2 regions of the Bacillus sp. BACIII genome follow, and region 1 is predicted to be linked to the other one. Evidence: a T-box and tRNA genes for the amino acid it is inferred to sense, from the RefSeq annotation. Region 1 holds a T-box; the other holds one or more tRNA genes.
The links. The T-box of region 1 lies ahead of ileS (isoleucine--tRNA ligase). A T-box ahead of a tRNA ligase gene usually reads a tRNA of that ligase, here a tRNA-Ile.

Region 1 (7,085 bases):
TCGTTCTAATCGATGACATTAGTGGCATGTAAAAAAACGCCCGGCTGTCAGCCGGGCGCTTTCTCATTCATTAATTTTGATAATATTTTTCAACGATTTCCGCATTGCGCAGTGATAATGTCGGATACTTCGGATTGGCGCCGACATCTTTAGAAATCACGCGGGACCGCTCACACATCTGACCTTCCGCTTTTTCTACGGTCATTTTTCCTGTTGTGAAGCTTTGCGCGTTTTCCGGCGCTTCGCTTTCGTCTTTTACTGTCAGTTCTGAGACGATAAACAGCTGTGCGATATTTTCTTTAATGGATGATAAGAGGTCGCGGTTTTCTTTGTTCGGATACAAAGTCAGACTCGCTTCCAATGATCTTCCGATAATTTTTTCGTTACGGGCAATTTCCAAAGCTTTCAGCACGTCATTGCGAAGCTCCATGAAACGGTCGAATTTTTCTTCTGTCGCCTGACTGTTCGGAACAGAGATGGTTTCCGGCATATCTGTCAGCTGCACGCTCGCCTCTTCAACAAATGATAAGTGAGACCACATTTCATCCGCCGTATGAGGGAGAATCGGCGCAGTCAGCTTTACTAACGCCAGCAGCGTTTCATAAAAGACTGTCTGCATGCTGCGGCGGTCCGGATGATCCGCATGCTCGATGTACACGACATCTTTTGCGAAATCAAGATAGAAAGAGCTGAGCTCGATCGTACAGAAATTATGAATGCTGTGATAAACAACCGCAAATTCATATTCATCGTACGCTTTTTTCACTTTATCGATCAGCTTATTCAGCTTGATCAGCATATATTGATCCACTTCACGAAGATCTTTTACATCAACGGCATTGACGCTTGGATCGAAATCGAACAGGTTGCCGTGAAGGAAGCGGAACGTGTTGCGGACTTTCCGGTATACTTCCGCGACCTGCTTCAGAATATCTTCAGAAACCGGGTGATCGGCCTGATAGTTTACGGAAGAAACCCATAAACGCAGAATTTCAGCTCCAAGCTGTTTTGCGATTTTTGTCGGCTCAATCGTATTGCCGAGTGATTTACTCATTTTACGGCCGTTTGCATCAAGTGTAAATCCGTGGCTTAATACGCCTTTATACGGCGCTTTGCCGGTGACTGCAACGGCAGTTGAAAGAGATGAGTTAAACCAGCCGCGGTATTGGTCAGAGCCTTCAAGGTATAAATCAGCCGGGCGGACGAGATCATCACGTTCCTCAAGAACGGCCTGATGAGAAGAACCTGAATCAAACCATACATCCATAATGTCTTGCTCTTTCGTAAAGATTCCGTTCGGGCTTCCCGGATGTGTAAATCCTTCAGGCAGAAGGTCTTTTGCCTCTCTTTCAAACCAGACGTTTGAGCCGTGCTGTTTGAACAGCTCAGAAACGTGTTCAATCGTTTCGTCAGTGATGATCGGCTCACCGTTTTCAGCATAAAATACCGGGATCGGAACGCCCCAGACGCGCTGTCTTGAAATACACCAGTCGCCGCGGTCGCGCACCATGTTGTAAAGGCGCTGTTCGCCCCACTCCGGCACCCACTTCGTTTGTTTGATGGCATCAAGCAGATCCGGTCTGAAATCTTTAATTGACGCAAACCATTGCGCTGTCGCTCTGAAGATAGTCGGTTTTTTTGTTCTCCAGTCATGCGGATAAGAGTGTGTAATAAACTCGAGCTTTAAGAGCGCGCCGTTTTCTTCAAGCTTCTCTGTGATCGGTTTATTGGCTTTATCGTAAAACATTCCTTCAAAGCCCGGCGCTTCGTCGGTCATGTTGCCTTTTTCATCGACAGGGCAAAGTACTTCTAAGCCGTACTTTTGGCCGACGATAAAGTCATCTTCCCCGTGGCCCGGAGCAGTATGAACACAGCCTGTTCCGGCATCGGTTGTGACGTGGTCACCGAGCATGACGAGTGAATCTCTGCCGTAAAGCGGATGTTCTGCAGTGATGTATTCTAACTCTCTGCCTTTATACGATGCGACAACTTCAGGATTTTCAAAGCCGCATGCCTCCGCTACGCTTTCGATTAATTCAGCCGCTACTACATAACGCTTGTCTCCAACCTTGATGACATTGTATTCAAGATCAGGATGAACGGAAATTCCGAGGTTGGCAGGCATTGTCCACGGCGTCGTCGTCCAGATAATAAAGCTTTCTCCGTTCTCGAGAACGCCTTTACCGTCTTTCACCTTAAATGCAACATAAATGGATGCCGAACGTTTATCCTGATATTCAATTTCCGCTTCTGCTAAGGCAGATTCACTTGAAGGCGACCAGTTGACAGGCTTCAGGCCTTTATAAATATAGCCTCTTTTCGCCATCTCGCCGAAAACGCGGATCTGCTGCGCTTCAAATTCAGGCTGAAGCGTAACATAAGGGTTTTCCCAATCGCCTCTGACGCCGAGACGCTTGAATTGTTCGCGCTGTCTTTCGATCTGCTGCCATGCATATTCTTCGCAAAGCTTGCGGAAATCGGCTACAGACATTTCTTTCCGGTTCACTTTTTTGTTTTTTGTCAGTGCCGTTTCAATCGGCAGACCGTGCGTGTCCCATCCCGGCACATACGGTGCGTTGTAGCCGCTCATTGATTTATAGCGGACGATAAAATCTTTCAGGATTTTATTCAGGGCATGACCCATGTGGATGTCTCCGTTTGCATAAGGAGGTCCGTCATGCAGTACGAATTTCGGGCGGTCTTTCGTCCGTTCTTGAACAAGACGGTAAATATCCTGCTCCTCCCATTCTTTCTGCATGTCAGGCTCACGGTTCGGCAGATTTCCGCGCATCGGAAAATCTGTTTTCGGCATTAACAGCGTATCTTTATAATCCATTTTCATTCCTCCACAACATTTTTCAGAAAATAAAAAAAGCCCTCTCATCCCATAAGGGACGAGAAAGCTTATCTCGCGGTACCACCCTTTTAGAAAAAACGGATCATCCGTCTTTTCCTCTCGAACATCGTAACGTGATGGAACGTCCTTTCCTACTCTCGGTTCAGAAAGGAAACTAAAGGGCTGATCTGCATGATTCCGGCCATCCCGGGCTTTCACCTTCCCCGGTTCGCTTTATGGCCTGCTTTGAGTCATGCCGGTCCCTTTCATCGTCTTTTCATCTGAATTTATGAACGTATTATATTCGAACGGGCCGAAGAATGTCAAGAAAATCTGAAAATTATTCTTTTTCCTCAAATACCGCGTCGACTTCGTATTCTAACAGATGATCCCAATCATCGTTTTTCAGCAGATCAAGCTGCGCCTCAATCAGCATTTGGAAACGCGTTCTGAACACTTTAGACTGTTTTTTCAGCTCTTCAATTTCCATTGCGATTTTTCTTGATTTGGAAAGCGACTCATTGATGATTCGATCAGCATTTTTTTCTGCTTCACGGACGATCAGCTTCGCCTCTTTCTGCGAATTGCGCTTTACGTCTTCTGCCGCTTCTTGAGCTACGAGAATTGACTTATTCAGCGTTTCTTCAATATTGGCAAAGTGTCCGATTTTTTCATCCAGCTCGTTCACTTTCGCCTCAAGCTCCGTTTTTTTACGGAGTGCGATTTCGTAATCTTTTCTGACCTGCATTAAAAATTCATTTACTTCATCTTCATCATATCCGCGAAAACCTTTTGTAAACGTTTTGTTATGGATATCATTCGGCGTTAATGGCATATTGCCACCTCCATTTTTACATTTCAGTACGGTTATCTAGTTCACATTATAAAACAAATACGGCCATAGATGGAGAAAAAATCTGAAAAAACGACTCATTTTTGCCGTTCGAATGTGACTTTCCATTTGTCTTTTTTCGTTTTTCCGTCTACTTTTGTCAAACTGCATCGTCCGAAGCCCCGAATCGAAAGCATGTCCCCTTCAGCAACCTGATAGGACGGATCCTCAACGGCTTTCCAATTCACCTTAACGAGCCCGTTTTTCACAAGGGTCTGCGCTTTCTGCCGGGATTGCCTGCTCATCGAAGCGCAGACGGCGTCGAGACGCAATGAAGAAACCGTGTCATCCCTTATTTCGACATCTGAAGCGGGAATGTGAAGGGCCGAAAGCTCGATTTTCTCAAGCTTTACCGGCGCTTTGCCCGCTTTGGTCAGCTGAGTGCCGACAAAATCGGCGATTTCACCGGAAACGATAAGCTGCACGGCTTCCTCTGAGAAAATCAGGTCGCCGTATTTCTGCCGCTTTAAGCCGATCCCCATTAATGATCCGAGAAGAGAGCGGTGATCGATGCTGACGAATTTTTCAGCGTATTGAACGTCAAAGGCCTGAAGCTCAAAATCATCTTGTTCAGGTTCCATATATTCAGGGTATAAAATCGCGCGTTTGCGCTCAGCTCTGTCATATCCCCCAAAAAAAGCAAGACCGCACGCATCGCCGATGACGGCTTTTACAATCACCTGTTCCCGCGGATCTAAGAAATCAGTCAGCTTCATCCGATATTGGTCCAGGACAATCTCTTTCCATTCAAGCGCCTGGTCGATAAAAGGCCGCTCGTCGTGTCTGAAGTGCTGGTAAATATCGCTCATGTTCTTTCCTTTCTATGTAAAGAGGCTTGGCTGGTGCCAAGCCCGTATCAAACTGTCGCATTCAAGTATACATTGCGATCATGCGGTATAGGCCCCAAAGTCCCGTCGTGGCAAACCGAAGCACGATAATCGCTACAATCGGGGATATATCCAGCATGGCAATGGGCGGAATGATCCTTCTGAACGGCTCTAAATACGGTTCGCAAATCGATGCGAGAAACCGTCCGACCGCCGTTTCTCTCGTACTCGGCACCCATGACATAAAGATGTAGATAATCAGGGCAAACGAGTAGATGTAAATTAAATAACTCAGAACGGAAAAAATTTGATAAAGAATCATCCTGCTTTACCACCTCTGATGTTCGTCTTCATTTATAAGCTCCGAAATCGTGCCGGAAACATCGACATTATCAGGCGTGCACAGAAAAATATCCGAACCGATTCTTTGAATGTCGCCGCCGATGGCATAGACGGTTCCGCTTAAAAAGTCGACGATTCTTTTCGCCTGATCATGCTGGATGCGCTGAAGATTGACGACAACCGCCCGCCTGTTCTTTAAATGATCGGCGATTTCCTGCGCTTCCGCATATACACGCGGTTCACTCAACACCACTTTAGAGGATTTCTGAACACTTTGCAAGCTTACTACGTTCTGTTTGCCCGCAGGCTTCTGAGCGTAGGCACTCTGTTTATCTTTTTGCTGTTCATGCTCTTCCGGACGATCCTGCTCCGTTTCAATGTATTCGTATTCGTACTCCTCCTCATCCATCGAGAAAAAGTTTTTCAGTTTATTTTTCATGCTCATTTGTTTACACCCCCTGTTTCATTTCCGACTAATGAAGAGCCGATTCTGATAAAAGTAGCGCCCTCTTCAACAGCGATTTCATAATCATTTGACATGCCCATTGACAGTTCCCGGCACGGTGCGTTTGTCTGGTTCAGCTTTTGCACCTGGTCCCTCAGATCACGCAATTGTCGGAAACAGGCTCTGATTGTTTCTGTATCGTCTGTCAGGGGAGCCATCGTCATCAGGCCCTCTACAGAAATGTTTCTAAACTCAGAAAGCTCTCTGATAAAGGGGATGACCTCCTCTGTTTTCAAACCGTGCTTAGACGGCTCAAGCGAAGTATTCACCTGCACAAAACAGCGAACCGCATGCTGCGCCCGTTTTTCAATTTCTTTAGCCAATGACAGTCTGTCTAAGGAATGTATATAAGATACACGGTCAACGACGGCCTTCACCTTTCTGGACTGAAGACTGCCGATAAAGTGCCACACGGGGCTGCCTTTGATGACATCCTGCTTACGGATAAGCTCGGCATCCCGGTTTTCTCCCAGACTTGTAATACCGGCATCCACGGCCTCTTGAGCCCTTTCGGCTGATACGTATTTTGTAACCGCGATGACGGTTACATCTTCGGGGCTTCGGCCCGATCTTTTACATGCTTCGTTTATTCTTTCGTTTATATGTCGTAATTGATCAGCAACACGCAAGATAACTTATGCCTCCTTCATTCCGATAAAGGACATCATGCGTCCCGTTTTTCCTTTGTCGCGGCGATGTGAAAAGAATAGTTCACGCTCTTGTTCGGTGCATAAACCGCTGACTGAAATGTTTTCTTCCGGAATGCCGCAATGTATCAGAAGAAGGCGGTTGACCTCTTTTAAATCAAGCTGATACCGGCCTTTTTCCGTTTCGCGTATGGCGGATTCTGCGGAAAACGGCAGCGCCCGGACTTCATTGATGACGCGGTCGTCGACGGTATAGCTGTCCGCGCTGATGGACGGACCGATGACGGCCTGAATATCTGTTAAGCGGGAGCCTTCTTCGTTTACCCAGCGTTCCGTCATGATGCACCCGATTTGTCTGACCGTCCCCTTCCATCCGGCATGGGCAGCGCCGATCATGGATTTCACCGGGTCATAAAAATACAAAGGCACACAGTCTGCAAAACACAGGCCCAAAAAAAGATCCGTATCTTTCGTATAGAGCCCGTCAGTCCCGCGGAATGCGGAGGAATAGTCTCTCGCCCCTTTACCTTTATCTCCCGCTGTCACGCATCGGACGCGGTTTTCATGTGTCTGATCGGCGAATACCCAGGAATCCAGATCAGTACCGCATAAGGACGCTATGATTTCACGGTTTTTCACAACATCATGAGCTTCGTCCCGGACGTGCAATCCGGTATTTAATGACTCATACGGAGGATTGCTGACACCGCCGTTTTTCGTTGTGAATCCGGCGATGACCTTTGTGTTATGCTGATTCACACGGTTCCAGTCTTCTATCATGAGTGCCGAGGGGGTGGTAAAACTAAACGGGTGATATGTATTCATGAAGATCCAACCTTTCGACAAACATTAAAAAGCGAATTTCCCACTCATTTTAACACAATTTTAAGCATACGTTTAGCGGCTGATTGAAAAATGAGATAAATAAATGTGCCGGAAACATTGAGATTTCCGGCTTTTTACAAGTAAAGGGAGGATTATGCTCCCCCCTTTGGTTCGTTTACACGCACTAAGATGACATCTTCCCCAATTTTAA
Region 2 (7,085 bases), 1.4 Mb from region 1:
AGCATCACATAGAAACGAGGGAATGATGTGCTTACAAACGAACAGATCACACACTTGAAAAAAGAACTCGAAGAAGCCAAACATGATATCTTAAACCGTTTTAAAGAAAATGACCAATTTCAATTAACAGATGAATTCCCGTATCAGTCATCCGGCGAATTGTCTTCCTATGACAATCATCCCGGCGATCAGGCGACTGAATTATACGAGCGTGAAAAAGATCTGGCGCTCCTCGACCATGAACGGGAGCACCTACGCGACATTGATTACTCCCTGAAACAAATTGAAAACGGCACATACGGTATTTGTGAAGTCAGCGGCAAGGAAATCCCTTATGACAGACTGGAAGCTCTGCCGACGGCTACCACCTTGGCGGAATATTCCTCTCAGGATGCCGTTTCTAAAGACAGGCCGATTGAAGAGGAAACACCGTTCGGACAGTTTGAATTTGATGATGATGAATCAATACGGCCGCCTTACGATAGTGAAGACTCATATCAGGATGTAGAGGAATACGGAAACTCAGAAACACCTCAAGATTTAGAGGTTCCGCCTCTCAGCTACAACGATATGACAATGAACTCAGAAGAAAACATCGGCTATGTTGAGGATTATGAAAATTTTATCGCCACAGATATTACCGGAAAAAACATTTCCGTGTATCCAAGCAGAGACCACGAAAAATATGAACAAGAACTGGACGAAGAAGGAATTATGACGACTTTCGGCGATCTTCATGCTGACTAAAACCCCGGCTTACCGGGGTTTTTACATTTGTTGCATTTTTGCAATGGAAACTCATACACTTAATGGTGCATGGCTCTCAAAAAGGTTTGACCTTTCCAAAATCGGGAATGACATTGAACAATGGAGGGAAGAGATGAAAAAGAAGTATATCGGTGCGATCATTGTATTTATCATTACATATGCCTTGTTTTCCTTAGCGGGGTTTCTCTTTCCCGTAGATCGGGAATGGTACGACGCGCTTCAAAAACCTGACTGGACGCCGAGCGGATCAGTGATAGGCATCATATGGGCGGTTTTGTTTGCGCTTATCTCCCTGTCAGCAGCCTTGGTATACGTAAAGTTCTCATGTAAAGAATCCAAAGCTTTCTGGTTGATGCTTCTCATCAATTATATCGCGAATCAAGGCTTCAGCTTTTTTCAATTCACACAGAAAAATTTGCTTGCTGCATCTATCGATTGCCTGCTTGTAGCCGTTACAACACTCATTCTATTGATGATTGCCGGTAAATACAGCAAAGCTTCAGCCTGGCTTTTGGTTCCTTATTTATTATGGAGCGCTTTTGCCACATACCTGTCTTTTACCATTTACACTATGAACTCATAATAAAAAACCTTGCATAGTATGCAAGGTTTTTTAATGACCCGTACGGGATTCGAACCCGTGTTACCGCCGTGAAAGGGCGGTGTCTTAACCGCTTGACCAACGGGCCTTATGGCGGAGAAGGAGGGATTTGAACCCTCGCGCCGCTTACACGACCTACACCCTTAGCAGGGGCGCCTCTTCAGCCACTTGAGTACTTCTCCATATGGCTCCACAGGCAGGATTCGAACCTGCGACCGATCGGTTAACAGCCGATAGCTCTACCACTGAGCTACTGTGGAAAATTATCATGGTGGGCCTGAGTGGACTCGAACCACCGACCTCACGCTTATCAGGCGTGCGCTCTAACCAGCTGAGCTACAGGCCCACGACAATATAAAAATGGAGCGGGTGATGGGAATCGAACCCACGACATCAGCTTGGAAGGCTGAGGTTTTACCACTAAACTACACCCGCATTTGTTTGGGGCGATTGATGGGAATCGAACCCACGAGTGCCAGAGCCACAATCTGGTGCGTTAACCACTTCGCCACAACCGCCAAAACATATTAAATTAAAATGGTGGCTCGGGACGGAATCGAACCGCCGACACACGGATTTTCAGTCCGTTGCTCTACCAACTGAGCTACCGAGCCTTTTTATATAAATGGCGGTCCGGACGGGACTCGAACCCGCGACCTCCTGCGTGACAGGCAGGCATTCTAACCAACTGAACTACCGGACCATTTTTGGTTGCGGGGGCAGGATTTGAACCTGCGACCTTCGGGTTATGAGCCCGACGAGCTACCGAACTGCTCCACCCCGCGATGATGATTAAATTAGATATGGCGGAGGAAGAGGGATTCGAACCCCCGCGGGCTTTGACACCCCTGTCGGTTTTCAAGACCGATCCCTTCAGCCAGACTTGGGTATTCCTCCGTATAAGTGGTGGACCTTGTAGGACTCGAACCTACGACCGGACGGTTATGAGCCGTCTGCTCTAACCAACTGAGCTAAAGGTCCAATGGTAGCGGCGGAGGGGATCGAACCCCCGACCTCACGGGTATGAACCGTACGCTCTAGCCAGCTGAGCTACACCGCCAAAAAACAATTAAAATCAAGTGGAGCCTAGCGGGATCGAACCGCTGACCTCCTGCGTGCAAAGCAGGCGCTCTCCCAGCTGAGCTAAGGCCCCAAAGTGGTCGGGAAGACAGGATTCGAACCTGCGACCCCATGGTCCCAAACCATGTGCTCTACCAAGCTGAGCTACTTCCCGATTTTTCAAAAGTATGTATGGCGCGCCCGAGAGGAGTCGAACCCCTAACCTTTTGATCCGTAGTCAAACGCTCTATCCAATTGAGCTACGGGCGCAACAATAAGTGCCGAGGGCCGGACTTGAACCGGCACGGTAGTCACCTACCGCAGGATTTTAAGTCCTGTGTGTCTGCCAATTCCACCACCCCGGCATGGATGGTATAGTTTAGTTGGAGCGGAAGACGGGATTCGAACCCGCGACCCCCACCTTGGCAAGGTGATGTTCTACCACTGAACTACTTCCGCGTTTGGCAATGCGGATGAAGGGACTTGAACCCCCACGTCTGTAAAGACACTAGAGCCTGATTCTAGCGCGTCTGCCAATTCCGCCACATCCGCAAGAAAAAACATGGTGAGCCATGAAGGACTCGAACCTTCGACCCTCTGATTAAAAGTCAGATGCTCTACCAACTGAGCTAATGGCTCTTTTTACAAGAGACTTATATAGTATAACATATAAAAGTGGTGCCGGCAAGAGGACTTGAACCCCCAACCTACTGATTACAAGTCAGTTGCTCTACCAATTGAGCTACACCGGCCTAATACGCCAACTTATGTATAATAGAAATGGTGGAGGATGACGGGCTCGAACCGCCGACCCTCTGCTTGTAAGGCAGATGCTCTCCCAGCTGAGCTAATCCTCCATATATTACACTTACGTGTAATGGCTTGGCGGCGTCCTACTCTCACAGGGGGAAACCCCCGACTACCATCGGCGCTGAAGAGCTTAACTTCCGTGTTCGGTATGGGAACGGGTGTGACCTCTTCGCTATCGCCACCAAACCATTGAGAGTGTTCTCTCAAAACTAGATAACAGTAAGCATACATTCAAAAATGGTTAAGTCCTCGATCGATTAGTATCTGTCAGCTCCATGTGTCGCCACACTTCCACCTCAGACCTATCAACCTGATCATCTTTCAGGGATCTTACTTCCTTGCGGAATGGGAAATCTCATCTTGAGGGGGGCTTCATGCTTAGATGCTTTCAGCACTTATCCCGTCCGCACATAGCTACCCAGCGATGCCCTTGGCAGAACAACTGGTACACCAGCGGTGCGTCCATCCCGGTCCTCTCGTACTAAGGACAGCTCCTCTCAAATTTCCTGCGCCCGCGACGGATAGGGACCGAACTGTCTCACGACGTTCTGAACCCAGCTCGCGTACCGCTTTAATGGGCGAACAGCCCAACCCTTGGGACCGACTACAGCCCCAGGATGCGATGAGCCGACATCGAGGTGCCAAACCTCCCCGTCGATGTGGACTCTTGGGGGAGATAAGCCTGTTATCCCCGGGGTAGCTTTTATCCGTTGAGCGATGGCCCTTCCATGCGGAACCACCGGATCACTAAGCCCGACTTTCGTCCCTGCTCGACTTGTAGGTCTCGCAGTCAAGCTCCCTTGTGCCTTTACACTCTGCGAATGATTTCCAACCATTCTGAGGGAACCTTTGGGCGCCTCCGTTACCTTTTAGGAGGCGACCGCCCCAGTCAAACTGCCCACCTGACACTGTCTCCCCGCCCGATAAGGGCGGCGGGTTAGAAGGTCAATACAGCCAGGGTAGTATCCCACCGATGCCTCCACCGAAGCTGGCGCTCCGGTTTCCAAGTCTCCTACCTATCCTGTACAAGCTGTACCAACATTCAATATCAGGCTGCAGTAAAGCTCCACGGGGTCTTTCCGTCCTGTCGCGGGTAACCTGCATCTTCACAGGTACTATAATTTCACCGAGTCTCTCGTTGAGACAGTGCCCAGATCGTTGCGCCTTTCGTGCGGGTCGGAACTTACCCGACAAGGAATTTCGCTACCTTAGGACCGTTATAGTTACGGCCGCCGTTTACTGGGGCTTCAATTCGCACCTTCGCTTACGCTAAGCGCTCCTCTTAACCTTCCAGCACCGGGCAGGCGTCAGCCCCTATACTTCGCCTTACGGCTTCGCAGAGACCTGTGTTTTTGCTAAACAGTCGCCTGGGCCTATTCACTGCGGCTCTCTCGGGCTTGCACCCTAACAGAGCACCCCTTCTCCCGAAGTTACGGGGTCATTTTGCCGAGTTCCTTAACGAGAGTTCTCTCGATCACCTTAGGATTCTCTCCTCGCCTACCTGTGTCGGTTTGCGGTACGGGCACCTCTCACCTCGCTAGAGGCTTTTCTTGGCAGTGTGGAATCAGGAACTTCGCTACTATAATTCGCTCGCCATCACAGCTCAGCCTTCACGGGAAACGGATTTACCTATTTCCCAGCCTAACTGCTTGGACGCGGATATCCAATACCGCGCTTACCCTATCCTCCTGCGTCCCCCCATTGCTCAAATGGTGAGGAGGTGGTACAGGAATATCAACCTGTTATCCATCGCCTACGCCTTTCGGCCTCGGCTTAGGTCCCGACTAACCCTGAGCGGACGAGCCTTCCTCAGGAAACCTTAGGCATTCGGTGGACGGGATTCTCACCCGTCTTTCGCTACTCATACCGGCATTCTCACTTCTAAGCGCTCCACAAGTCCTTCCGGTCTTGCTTCACAGCCCTTAGAACGCTCTCCTACCACTGTTCGAAGAACAGTCCGCAGCTTCGGTGATACGTTTAGCCCCGGTACATTTTCGGCGCAGAGTCACTCGACCAGTGAGCTATTACGCACTCTTTAAATGGTGGCTGCTTCTAAGCCAACATCCTGGTTGTCTAAGCAACTCCACATCCTTTTCCACTTAACGTATACTTTGGGACCTTAGCTGGCGGTCTGGGCTGTTTCCCTTTCGACTACGGATCTTATCACTCGCAGTCTGACTCCCAAGGATAAGTCATCGGCATTCGGAGTTTGACTGAATTCGGTAACCCGGTAGGGGCCCCTAGTCCAATCAGTGCTCTACCTCCGAGACTCTTACCTTGAGGCTAGCCCTAAAGCTATTTCGGAGAGAACCAGCTATCTCCAGGTTCGATTGGCATTTCACCCCTACCCACACCTCATCCCCGCACTTTTCAACGTGCGTGGGTTCGGGCCTCCATTCAGTGTTACCTGAACTTCACCCTGGACATGGGTAGATCACCTGGTTTCGGGTCTACGACCACGTACTCATGCGCCCTATTCAGACTCGCTTTCGCTGCGGCTCCGCATCTTCTGCTTAACCTTGCACGGAATCGTAACTCGCCGGTTCATTCTACAAAAGGCACGCCATCACCCGTTAACGGGCTCTGACTACTTGTAGGCACACGGTTTCAGGATCTATTTCACTCCCCTTCCGGGGTGCTTTTCACCTTTCCCTCACGGTACTGGTTCACTATCGGTCACTAGGGAGTATTTAGCCTTGGGAGATGGTCCTCCCGGATTCCGACGGAATTTCACGTGTTCCGCCGTACTCAGGATCCACTCTGGAGAGAACGAAGTTTTGACTACAGGGCTGTTACCTCCTATGGCGGGCCTTTCCAGACCTCTTCATCTACCTCGTTCCTTTGTAACTCCGTACAGAGAGTCCTACAACCCCAAGAGGCAAGCCTCTTGGTTTGGGCTGATCCCGTTTCGCTCGCCGCTACTCAGGGAATCGCATTTGCTTTCTCTTCCTCCGGGTACTTAGATGTTTCAGTTCCCCGGGTCTGCCTTCTCATATCCTATGTATTCAGATATGGATACCACTCCATTACGAGTGGTGGGTTTCCCCATTCGGAAATCTCCGGATCAAAGCTTGCTTACAGCTCCCCGAAGCATATCGGTGTTCGTCCCGTCCTTCATCGGCTCCTAGTGCCAAGGCATCCACCGTGCGCCCTTTCTAACTTAACCGTTAAAAAGAATCACTACGTGATATCTTGCATTACAATTGAATGTGAATTACTTCTGTTATCTAGTTTTCAAAGAACATTATCTCGAAGAATCGAATGATCCTTCAAAACTAAACAAGACAGGGAACGTTCTGTTTATAAGACCCAAGGTCTTATATTCCGTTAAAATCCTTAGAAAGGAGGTGATCCAGCCGCACCTTCCGATACGGCTACCTTGTTACGACTTCACCCCAATCATCTGTCCCACCTTCGGCGGCTGGCTCCATAAAGGTTACCTCACCGACTTCGGGTGTTACAAACTCTCGTGGTGTGACGGGCGGTGTGTACAAGGCCCGGGAACGTATTCACCGCGGCATGCTGATCCGCGATTACTAGCGATTCCAGCTTCACGCAGTCGAGTTGCAGACTGCGATCCGAACTGAGAACAGATTTGTGGGATTGGCTTAACCTCGCGGTTTCGCTGCCCTTTGTTCTGTCCATTGTAGCACGTGTGTAGCCCAGGTCATAAGGGGCATGATGATTTGACGTCATCCCCACCTTCCTCCGGTTTGTCACCGGCAGTCACCTTAGAGTGCCCAACTGAATGCTGGCAACTAAGATCAAGGGTTGCGCTCGTTGCGGGACTTAACCCAACATCTCACGACACGAGCTGACGACAACCATGCACCACCTGTCACTCTGC

Region 2: it encodes a tRNA-Ile, which carries the amino acid that the T-box ahead of ileS (isoleucine--tRNA ligase) is inferred to sense. The anticodon was not compared.

The regions. Positions count from the first base shown of each region.
Region 1 covers NZ_CM174437.1:1,446,150-1,453,234, forward strand. The annotation lists gene ileS (isoleucine--tRNA ligase) at 71-2,836, opposite strand; T-box leader at 2,888-3,115, opposite strand; gene divIVA (septum site-determining protein DivIVA) at 3,177-3,671, opposite strand; gene ACXN9U_RS06880 (YlmH family RNA-binding protein) at 3,767-4,537, opposite strand; gene ACXN9U_RS06885 (YggT family protein) at 4,599-4,877, opposite strand; gene sepF (cell division protein SepF) at 4,884-5,342, opposite strand; gene ACXN9U_RS06895 (YggS family pyridoxal phosphate-dependent enzyme) at 5,339-6,031, opposite strand; gene pgeF (peptidoglycan editing factor PgeF) at 6,038-6,874, opposite strand; gene ACXN9U_RS06905 (YlmC/YmxH family sporulation protein) at 7,027-7,085, opposite strand, start outside.
Region 2 covers NZ_CM174437.1:82,938-90,022, reverse strand. The annotation lists gene ACXN9U_RS00580 (TraR/DksA C4-type zinc finger protein) at 28-747, shown strand; gene ACXN9U_RS00575 (TspO/MBR family protein) at 881-1,351, shown strand; tRNA gene ACXN9U_RS00570 (tRNA-Glu) at 1,386-1,457, opposite strand; tRNA gene ACXN9U_RS00565 (tRNA-Ser) at 1,461-1,551, opposite strand; tRNA gene ACXN9U_RS00560 (tRNA-Asn) at 1,555-1,629, opposite strand; tRNA gene ACXN9U_RS00555 (tRNA-Ile) at 1,639-1,715, opposite strand; tRNA gene ACXN9U_RS00550 (tRNA-Gly) at 1,731-1,804, opposite strand; tRNA gene ACXN9U_RS00545 (tRNA-His) at 1,812-1,887, opposite strand; tRNA gene ACXN9U_RS00540 (tRNA-Phe) at 1,908-1,983, opposite strand; tRNA gene ACXN9U_RS00535 (tRNA-Asp) at 1,996-2,072, opposite strand; tRNA gene ACXN9U_RS00530 (tRNA-Met) at 2,078-2,154, opposite strand; tRNA gene ACXN9U_RS00525 (tRNA-Ser) at 2,174-2,266, opposite strand; tRNA gene ACXN9U_RS00520 (tRNA-Ile) at 2,274-2,350, opposite strand; tRNA gene ACXN9U_RS00515 (tRNA-Met) at 2,353-2,429, opposite strand; tRNA gene ACXN9U_RS00510 (tRNA-Ala) at 2,450-2,522, opposite strand; tRNA gene ACXN9U_RS00505 (tRNA-Pro) at 2,527-2,603, opposite strand; tRNA gene ACXN9U_RS00500 (tRNA-Arg) at 2,622-2,698, opposite strand; tRNA gene ACXN9U_RS00495 (tRNA-Leu) at 2,708-2,793, opposite strand; tRNA gene ACXN9U_RS00490 (tRNA-Gly) at 2,813-2,887, opposite strand; tRNA gene ACXN9U_RS00485 (tRNA-Leu) at 2,897-2,980, opposite strand; tRNA gene ACXN9U_RS00480 (tRNA-Lys) at 2,992-3,067, opposite strand; tRNA gene ACXN9U_RS00475 (tRNA-Thr) at 3,105-3,180, opposite strand; tRNA gene ACXN9U_RS00470 (tRNA-Val) at 3,210-3,285, opposite strand; rRNA gene rrf (5S ribosomal RNA) at 3,309-3,424, opposite strand; rRNA gene ACXN9U_RS00460 (23S ribosomal RNA) at 3,476-6,404, opposite strand; rRNA gene ACXN9U_RS00455 (16S ribosomal RNA) at 6,579-7,085, opposite strand, start outside.